Regions from separate parts of the Pandoraea commovens genome, predicted to be linked through region 1. Evidence: predicted binding sites of a transcription regulator. Region 1 holds the regulator's gene; each other region holds the start of a gene.
The links. Region 1 encodes LexA, which represses DNA repair genes until DNA is damaged. Its sites were predicted from a motif close to ACTGTATNNNNATACAGT; they were not measured.

Region 1 (3,278 bases):
TCGAGGGCATTCGCGCGATGGTGATCGACAAGGACCACAAGCCGCGCTGGCAACACGCGAACATCGAAGCCGTAAAGCCGGAAGACGTTGCGCGATTCTTCGACGGCGAGCGTCACGGTGCCGACAATCCGTTGCTTGCGCTGGGGCAGTGACTTACGGCAAGTGAGTCCGTCCTCCGGTCGGAGCGAATAAGCCGCAAGAACCAGCGCGCTACGCTGGCTTCAGCCCGTCTTCGCGCAACGCGCTAACGCGCTGAGAGGCCAGCGCAAAACATCAAACCGCCGCCTGGCAGAACTGTTCGCCAACGGCTTGATCGAGTTTGCGGCAGATGTCGGCAAACGTGCCGACCATCACGATGTGCGACCTGTCTCGATAGACGCGCACATCGTGACCTTCCTGCGTGTCATGCGCTTCACGGCGAGCCTGCTGTTCCCGAACGTTGCGCGACGCTTTCACGGCTTTTCCGGCGGGGCAGCCCCGGCGGGTCGCCGACGCGACGGCGGCTGCAATCGTGCGCGGCAGCGTGGTCGTGCGAGTGCGGTTGGGCACGGTGTAGGAGCGGGCGATGGCGGGTGCCGAAGCGAACGGTCCGGACAGTGCCGAGAGACCGTACACCGCAGAAAGTCGCGTCTGCGATGACACGCGAACCGGCGATTGACCGAGAGACGTACGCAGCAAACCAAAGAGTCGAGCCATGATGCGATCCTTCTTTCAAAGCGGGTCAGAGGGACGTGTCTTGCTGCGAATGGCGTTCATCTCACAAATCGCAGGCGCAGCAGGGCACGGGCGCCGGACCCAGCCCGGCGCAATCAAATACAAATCTTCAGGGAGCGGGGCAAGTCGCTGTGTCGCGCTGCCCCGGTTCGCGATGAGAGACCGTCAGCGGCCGCTCATTGATCGTTCATAGATCGTTGTTGCGAATCAGACCGACCGCAATCCCTTCCAACGCGAAATCACCGCTGCCTTCGTCGACATTGATGTTCTCGAAGTCGGGGTTCTCGGCGATCAGTTCGACGCCACCCTTCACGCGGTGAAAACGTTTGACGGTCACGTCGTCGCCGATGCGTGCTACGACGATCTGACCTTCGCGTGCGTCGGCAGCCTTCTGCACGGCAAGCAGGTCGCCGTCGAGAATGCCCGCGTCGCGCATCGACATGCCGCGCACCTTCAGCAGGTAATCGGGCTGACGCGCAAACATGTTCGGATCGCACTGGAAGTTGCGTTCGATATGTTCCTGCGCCAGGATCGGGCTACCCGCAGCGACGCGGCCGACGAGCGGCAGCGACAACTGCATGAGGCCCATGTGCGGCAGCGTGAACTGATGCGTGCCGCCCGCGTCGTCCAGACGCTTGAGACGAATGCCACGCGATTGACCGGCGGCAAGCTCGATGACACCTTTGCGCGCCAGTGCCCGCAGGTGCTCCTCGGCGGCGTTGGCGGAGGAGAAGCCCAGTTCTGCGGCAATCTCCGCGCGCGTCGGCGGAAAGCCGGTGCGCTCGATCGCTTGCTGAACCAGTTCGTAGACCTGCTGTTGACGGGCGGTAAGTTTGATCATGGCATCACTGTATGGAAGCACAGGTGGCTGTATTTTTGTACAGTGTTTGCAAAAACGCAAGGGAAAACTTCATGTACTGCGTGAAGTTTCCGTCCACCGTGCCCGTCTCGATGCCACTTCCTCGGGTTTCATGCGTTCGTATCGGCCCGGCATCATCCGATGTCACCCCATGCCCCCGCTACGACACAAACCAGCGACGCAACGCGCTATCCAGCCCGTCGATGTTGTTTCCATCGCCGCGCCACGCGATGCACGCATCGGGGCGCAGCAGGAACGAGGGGCCGTCGCCGACCTTCACACAGCGCACGCCGGGCGTCATAGAGGCTACCCGCTGCGATGCCTGCTGCCCTTGCGTCGCATCGAGCAACACCCCGCGTCCGTCGAGCATCGCATCGTAGAGATGTGAGCCATCCGAGAGCGTCCAGTCGCCTGCCAGGCGGCCGATATCAGGATGGGAGACCTCAGAAGCCACCAGGTCGTATCGCGTCGACACACCGGTCATCATCTCTCCGATGAAGCGGTTGACGTCGTCGAAGTCCATCAGTTTGGCGATGAGGTCGCGCATTGCGCCCGATTGCGGGTCCGGACGCAAGATCGCGACTTGCGCGCGCGTGTTCGCCAGCACCGCTTCGGCCACCGGACGCCGCTCTGCGGTGTACGTCGCGAGCAAGCTTTCAGGCATATCGCCGCGAATGACGGCAGCGAGTTTCCAGCCAAGGTTGGCAGCGTCAAGCAGGCCAAGGCTCAAGCCCTGACCGCCAAAGGGCGAGTGAACGTGAGCGGCGTCGCCTGCGAGGAAACCGCGTCCCTGCTGGTAGCTGTCGACGAGACGCGTGTTGTCTGCCCAGCGACTGGCGGCATGCAGCACATTCACGCGCACCTCCTGGCCACTGGTGCGACGCAGGACCGCTTCGATCTCTTCGCGCGTGACAGGCGCTTGCCGATCCTCAGGCGGCCCGGAAAAGTCGAGCATGAACAGGCGTCCGGGCACAGGGCCATAGCAAAACACCCCCCGCTCGGTGCGATTCCATCCGATAGGCAACAAGCGCTCGGGGTGATCGACGTCGGCCGTCGCCTGATAAAAGGTGAGCGTCGGCGTGGTGCCGGGGAACGCGAAGTCGCACAACTTGCGCACGGTGCTGCGCCCGCCGTCGCACCCGATGAGGAAAGCCGCACGCACGCGACCCGGCCCGCCGGGCGAGACCCAGGAGATCTCGACACCGTCATCTGAGGTCTCGATTCCCGTCACTTCATGCTCGCGACGCACCTCAATCCCAAGCGCCTGCGCTCGTGCACCCAGCATGGCTTCCAGTGCAGGCTGATCGACGTGACGGGGCCGCCGGTCGGGGTCGACCTGCGCGTCGCGCCGAATGAGGGAAAGCCCGGCGAAATGGCCATTAAACTTCGAAGCACGGGCACTAAGATCCGCGCCCGTCTGTTGGGTGAAGGCCTGCATGGCCTGTGCGCTGCGTTGCTGCGCGTCGTCGATGGCCGTGCGCATGCCACGACGCAACAGCGCTTCGCCCGCGAGCGGCCCGAACGACAACGCCTTCATCGCCTGACTAGGCGACGCCAGCCGTTCGAGCACGAGCGCGCGTGCCCCGCCGAGCGTCAGTTCGATGGCGGCGAGCAGCCCGACGGGACCGGCACCGACCACTACAACATCAATGGAGTTTGTCATATACTTCGTATAAATATGTACTGAGTACATGTAAACTAGGCC
Region 2 (3,278 bases), 2.1 Mb from region 1:
TCTTCCGCTTGTCAGGCGAGCAGCGCCGTGTGTTGCTGATGTCGGGGATCGCCGCAGGGTTCGCGTCGGTGTTCGGTACGCCGCTCGCGGGTGCGATATTCGGTCTCGAAGTGCTTGCCATCGGCCGATTGCGTTACGACGCCTTGCTGCCGTGCCTCGTGGCCGCCCTCGTGGGCGACGCGGTGACCCGCGCGTGGGGCGCGCACCACACCGTCTACACGATTGCGCCGACGGCATTCGCGCCGTCGATCACGCTCGCCGGTGCCTTCAGTGCCGCGGCGGCAGGCGTGCTTTGCGGACTGGTCGGCATGGCGTTCGCACAGGCGACGCACGCCACGTCCGCCTTCATGAAGCGGCGTATCGCGTACGCGCCACTGCGTCCCCTCGCGGGCGGTGTGCTGGTGGCAGCAGCGGCCACGATGCTCGGGACGCCCCAGTATCTCGGCCTTGGTATTCCGACCATCGTCGACGCCTTCCATACGTCGCTGCCGTGGTACGACTTCCTCGGCAAGACGATCTTCACGGTGATCACGCTCGGAACTGGATTCAAAGGCGGCGAGGTGACGCCGCTGTTCTATATCGGCGCGACGATGGGCAATGCGTTGTCCCATGTGCTGATGCTGCCAGCGGCAGTGCTCGCGGGCATCGGCTTCGTCGCGGTATTCGCAGGGGCGGCGAATACGCCCATTGCGTCGACGTTGATGGCGATCGAGATTTTCGGTCCGCAGATCGGAGGCTACGCAGCTATCGCGTGCGTGCTTGCGTATCTGTGTTCCGGACACACGGGCATCTATCGTGCACAGCGTGTGGGCCACAGCAAACATGGTGCAGTGCCCGAAGGCACGCGACTCGCGGATCTCCCGGCGTGGCGCAAGACGCTCAGGGTGAATCCGTCATCGTCGGACAATGCGCATCGCCCTTAAGCACGCAGGCGAGCCAGCTCGGCGAGGGCACGTTCAAACGCAGACGCGTTTTTCATCCCCTGATCTTCGTGATTGGTGTTGAAGAGCACATGAGTGTCGTCGGCGAGCGCGGCGATCCGTTCGACGCGCGCCGAGATGTCGATCAGTTCACTCGCGCTGTACTCGTAGACGAAGCGGCCCGACGACGCCGTGATGCCTCGCCGGTTCCACGCGGCAGCATTGCGCCCGTGCAGACGCACGACGCACAGGTCGTCGCGTGTCGTGGCCCATACGGCGGGCACGGTGTTGTCGAATCCGCAGGGGCTGTCGACGATGGTGTGCGCCGCGCCCGTCTCGCGCAGCATGGCGAGCGTGGCTGCCTCGCGCGATGGCGTATCGAACCAGCTCCGGTGACGAAATTCGATGGCGTGGCGCTCCCCGTCCAGCCGTCGCGCGGTCTCGAAAACGAGGGCGCGTCCGGCGCGGTCGTTCTGCACCCTTGGCGAGAACTGGAAGTGGATGGCTGTCAGTTGCCCGCTTTGGCGCAACGGCTCGATGGCCTCGAGATAGCGTCGCCACAACTCGTCGCGCAACTCGGCAGGTATGTCGGTAGCGGCAATTTGTGCGCTTTCCGGCGATGCACGGTGGTGCTGCGCTTCATGTGACGGTAACGCTCGCGCGATATCGGACGGCAACGCGGCGACAGGCGTGCTGTGCCCGGTAAAGGCGCGAAACGCTTTGATGTGAAAGCGAAAGGCGGAGGGCGTGCGCTGCGTCCATCGCCAGGCAACGTCGGCGGCGGGCAGCCGGTAATAGCTGCTGTCGACCTCGACCAGATCGAACGTCGACGCGTAGTGGCGCAGGCGCGCGGCCGGTGTATCGACGCCCGGCGGGTAGAACCGGCCGCACGCGATGAGCGTGGGGTCGGTCCAGGACGACGTGCCGGTGCGGATTGTCATAAGGGCCGTAGGCGGGGTGATGAGTGTGGTGGGTGGTCAACGCGGGTGTCAGCGAGGATTCGTCCGAATTTCGCAAGGAGCTCGATGGGCGTAAAAGCCATCGTTATAATGTATAAATATACAGTACTCTTTGAGCGTACCTAACCCGTTTTCCCGCCGTTCATCCGCCAACTCGCATGTCAGAACAGCCGTCCGCCGCCGCCCGCGATCCTTGGGCCGAACTCAACGACCGTCAGCGTGAGGCCGTCGACTTCGGTGTGGGCGACGATGGCGCGCCCGGCGGCCCGTTGCTCGTGATTGCCGGGGCGGGGTCCGGCAAGACGAGTACGCTTGCGCACCGGGTCGCGAATCTGATCGTGCGTGGCGCAGATCCCAATCGCATCCTGCTGCTCACCTTCTCGCGTCGTGCCGCTGGCGAAATGGAGCGTCGCGTGGGGGCCGTGTTGCAGAAGGTGCTGGGGCTGGCGTCGACACAGCCGCCATCGCTGCCGTGGGCGGGTACGTTTCACGCCATCGGCGCACGGCTGCTGCGCGATTTCGCGCCACGTATCGGGCTGTCGGAAGCGTTCACCATCCATGACCGCAGCGACGCCGAGGATTTGCTCGGGCTGGTGCGGCACGATCTGGGTTTTTCCGCGACGCAGTCACGTTTCCCGCTCAAGGGCACGTGTCTGTCGATCTACTCGCGCGTGGTGAACAGTCAGGCGCCGCTGGCCGAAGTGCTTGCGAAGCATTTCCCGTGGTGTGCGCAATGGGAAGCGCAGCTCAAGCAGCTTTTCGGCGGTTATGTCGACGCGAAGCAAGCGCAGCACGTGCTCGATTACGACGACCTGCTGCTGTACTGGGCGGAGACGATGGGCGCACCGGAACTGGCGCGCGAGCTCGATGCCCGCTTCGATCATGTACTCGTCGACGAGTATCAGGACACCAATCGCTTACAGGCGCAGATTCTTCTCTCGATGAAACCGGACGGGCGTGGCCTGACGGTCGTGGGCGACGATGCGCAATCGATCTACGCATTTCGCGCGGCGACGATCCGTAACATCCTCGATTTCCCGGGCCAGTTCGCCGAGCCGGCGCACGTGGTGACGCTGGAGCGGAACTACCGGTCGACGCAGCCGATTCTCGATGCGTCCAATGCTGTGATCGCCGAGTCGAACGAGCGCTACGCGAAGGCGTTGTGGACGGACCGACCATCGGACCGGTTGCCGCAACTCGTCAATGTGAGCGACGAATCGGGGCAGGCGCGCTGGGTCGCCGATCAGGTGCTGGCACAACGTGAGACCGGTACGCGACTCACGCAACAGGCGGTGCTGTTTCGCACGGGCAGTCACAGTGCGGCGCTGGAACTGGAGCTCACCCGTCGCAATATTCCCTTCGTGAAGTTCGGTGGGTTGAAGTTTCTCGAAGCGGCGCA
Region 3 (3,278 bases), 2.6 Mb from region 1:
ACCTGAACGAGTGCCATGCTGCCCGGCGGCTGCATGCGCGGCAGATCGACATAAGTGAATGCCACGCGAATGTCGTTGCCACCCACGGTTTCGTCGCGAAACTGGACCACCCCGGGTTGCGGACGGTCGTCTTCATGAGGCAGCGGCAGCTCTGCCGTGCCGCCCACGAGTTCGCCCTTCGCGCCGAGCACCTGATAGTAGATGTTGTCGGTCGCGTCGGCGCGCAGCAGATCGCGCGCGGGCATGGGCAGCGTGAGCGTGACCTGGCCGCGATCCGAGTGAACCTGCTGAGCGAGTACGTAAGTATTGGTCTCCAGCGCGCGGTCGAACGGGCCGTTGGCAATCGATTTTGCGACGAGATACGTCACCGCAATGCTCATCGGCCAGAGCAGCAGCAACGGCGCGAGCATCCAGTCGAGGATCTCGCCGAAGAGCGAGCGCGGCGGCGGCTCGGCCTCACGCTCCAGTGGCGCGCCGAAGCCCGGACGTACAAAAGGATCGGCGTAAGGGTCGAAGGGATCGGCGGCGTCCGCAGGTGGGTGGCGCAGGTCGTCCGGATCGGCGTGGGACGCGGTGTCCGACGACGCAGGCGCGGCGCGATGGGGGTGGCGAAAGCTCAGACGCATCGGACGAGCCCGATCATGCCGCGTTGGCGGGGGCCGCTGCCGGCTTCTCCAGACAATATCCCAGCCCGCGGATCGTGGCGATGCGTACACCGCTGGGCTCGATCTTCTTGCGCAGCCGGTGCATGTACACCTCGATGGCGTTGTTGCTGACCTCTTCGCCCCATCCGCAAAGATGGTCGACGAGCTGTTCCTTGGAGACGAGCCGTCCGGTGCGCAGCAGCAGCACTTCGAGCAATTCGAGTTCGCGCGCGGACAGATCGAGCATCTGCTCGTTGATATAAGCGGTGCGACCGACCTGATCGAAGCTCAGCGGCCCGTGGCGGATCACCGTCGAGCCGCCGCCTGCGCCGCGCCGGGTGAGCGCCCGCACGCGCGCTTCGAGTTCGGCGAGGGCGAACGGCTTGGCCATATAGTCGTCGGCGCCGAGATCGAGGCCCTTCACGCGGGCGTCGACGCTGTCGGACGCGGTCAGGATCAGAACGGGCAGGTGGGAATTGCGGGCGCGCAGACGGCGCAAGACTTCGTGACCGGGAAGACGGGGCAGACCAAGGTCGAGAATCAGCAGGTCGAACGTCTGGGCGGACAGCGCGGAATCGGCTTCGAGCCCCGTTTTGACGTGATCGACGGCGTAGCCCCCCTGACGCAGCGAGCGGGTCAGGGCGTCGGCCAGAATGCTGTCATCCTCTGCGATGAGAATTCGCATGGGCGTGATAGGCTTGTGTAGGCACCAATGCCTGACGGCACGGGTGTGTCTCCTGTGATGTTGCGGCGCGTGGTTCGCGGCTTTTTTTGTCGTTTCGGCGCTTTCGGACAACAGGCACTTGCAAAGGGCACTGGTTTTTTATACAGTACCGGCAGTCACGCCTCACTCGAGCCGTCTCGCTCATCATATCAAAGGACGATTCATGGAAGAAAGCAAGAAAGGGTCTGCCAATCTGTCGGCCGAGAAAGGCAAGGCGCTCGCCGCCGCCCTCGCGCAGATCGAGAAGCAATTCGGCAAGGGCTCGATCATGCGTCTTGGCGACGGCGAGGTCGAAGCGGACATCCAGGTCGTCTCCACGGGCTCGCTGGGTCTGGACATCGCACTGGGCGTCGGTGGCCTGCCGCGCGGTCGTGTGATCGAAATCTACGGCCCGGAATCGTCGGGTAAGACCACGCTCACGTTGCAAGTCGTGGCGGAAATGCAGAAGATCGGTGGCACCTGCGCGTTTATCGACGCAGAACACGCCCTCGATGTCGGTTACGCCAACAAGCTGGGCGTCTCGGTGCCGGAACTGCTGATCTCGCAGCCGGACACGGGCGAGCAGGCGCTGGAAATCGCCGATGCGCTGGTGCGCTCGGGCTCGATCGACCTCATCATCATCGACTCGGTTGCGGCACTCGTGCCGAAGGCCGAAATCGAAGGCGAGATGGGCGATTCGCTGCCGGGTCTTCAGGCACGTCTGATGTCGCAGGCGCTGCGTAAGCTGACCGGCACGATCAAGCGCACGAACTGCACGGTGATCTTCATCAACCAGATTCGTATGAAGATCGGCGTCATGTTCGGTAACCCGGAAACGACGACGGGCGGTAACGCACTGAAGTTCTACTCGTCGGTGCGTCTGGACATCCGCCGTATCGGTTCGATCAAGAAGGGCGACGAGGTGGTCGGTAACGAAACCCGCGTCAAGGTCGTCAAGAACAAGGTGTCGCCGCCGTTCCGCGAAGCGATTTTCGACATCCTCTACGGTCAGGGTATCTCGCGCGAAGGCGAAATCATCGATCTGGGCGTCAACGCGAAGATCGTCGAGAAGGCCGGCGCCTGGTACAGCTACAACGGCGAGAAGATCGGTCAGGGCAAGGACAACGCGCGTGAATTCCTGCGCGAAAATCCGGAAATCGCCCACGAGATCGAGAACAAGGTACGTGCATCGCTGGGTGTGACGGCGATCAATGAAACCGGCGAGATCGAAGAAGACGACGAGGCCTGATCGTTTGATTGGCGCCTGAGTTGTTGGAACGGCAGCGCGAAGCCCTACGGCGTCGCGCTGCCGTTTTGCATTCTTGCTGCGCATAGCAGCGCTACGATGAGCTCATGATCAATCGACGTCCTCCCCGTGATCCGAATGCGCCGCCGCCCCCGCCGGGCGACGAGGCCGTCGCGGTCAAGCGATCTCGCAAACCGACGCTGAGTCTGAAAGGGCGCGCGCTGTCCTATCTGGCACGTCGCGAATACAGTCGAGCGGAGTTGCGTCGCAAGCTCACGCCTTACGCGGATGCCGAGGATCCCGAAGCACTCGATCGCGTGCTCGACGCGCTTGAGCAGGAGCGATGGCTGTCGAACGAACGATTCGCGGAAAGCGTGGTGAATCGGCGCGCCTCGCGCATGGGCACGACGCGCATCGTCGGTGAGCTCAAGCAGCATCAGGTCGATGCGGAAACCGTCGCTGCGATCTCCGAGCAGTTGCGGGAGACCGAACTCGCGCGCGCCCGGGCCGTCTGGCAAAAGAAGTTCGGCGAAATCGCTACAACGCCCGAAGCGCGTGCCAAGCAGATGCGCTTTCTGGCGGCGCGCGGTTTTTCGCGTACCGTTATCAGCAAAATCGTGCGGGGCGCGGACGAGTTTCTGGACGACGTCTGACACCGATGCCATCGCTTTCGTTATGGATGCGT

Region 2: the regulator LexA is predicted to act here: its motif matches at 1,969-1,986, upstream of NTU39_RS02075 (ATP-dependent helicase).
Region 3: the regulator LexA is predicted to act here: its motif matches at 1,459-1,476, upstream of recA (recombinase RecA).

Annotation. Positions count from the first base shown of each region.
Region 1 is NZ_CP102780.1:2,517,523-2,520,800, forward strand. Features, by position in the region: gene NTU39_RS11725 (enoyl-CoA hydratase/isomerase family protein) at 1-152, shown strand, start outside; gene NTU39_RS11730 (hypothetical protein) at 274-696, opposite strand; gene lexA (transcriptional repressor LexA) at 902-1,555, opposite strand; gene NTU39_RS11740 (FAD-dependent oxidoreductase) at 1,734-3,236, opposite strand.
Region 2 is NZ_CP102780.1:374,972-378,249, forward strand. Features, by position in the region: gene NTU39_RS02065 (voltage-gated chloride channel family protein) at 1-923, shown strand, start outside; gene NTU39_RS02070 (DUF72 domain-containing protein) at 920-1,861, opposite strand; gene NTU39_RS02075 (ATP-dependent helicase) at 2,038-3,278, shown strand, end outside.
Region 3 is NZ_CP102780.1:5,129,772-5,133,049, reverse strand. Features, by position in the region: gene NTU39_RS23110 (sensor histidine kinase) at 1-626, opposite strand, end outside; gene NTU39_RS23105 (response regulator transcription factor) at 640-1,329, opposite strand; gene recA (recombinase RecA) at 1,532-2,596, shown strand; gene recX (recombination regulator RecX) at 2,701-3,246, shown strand.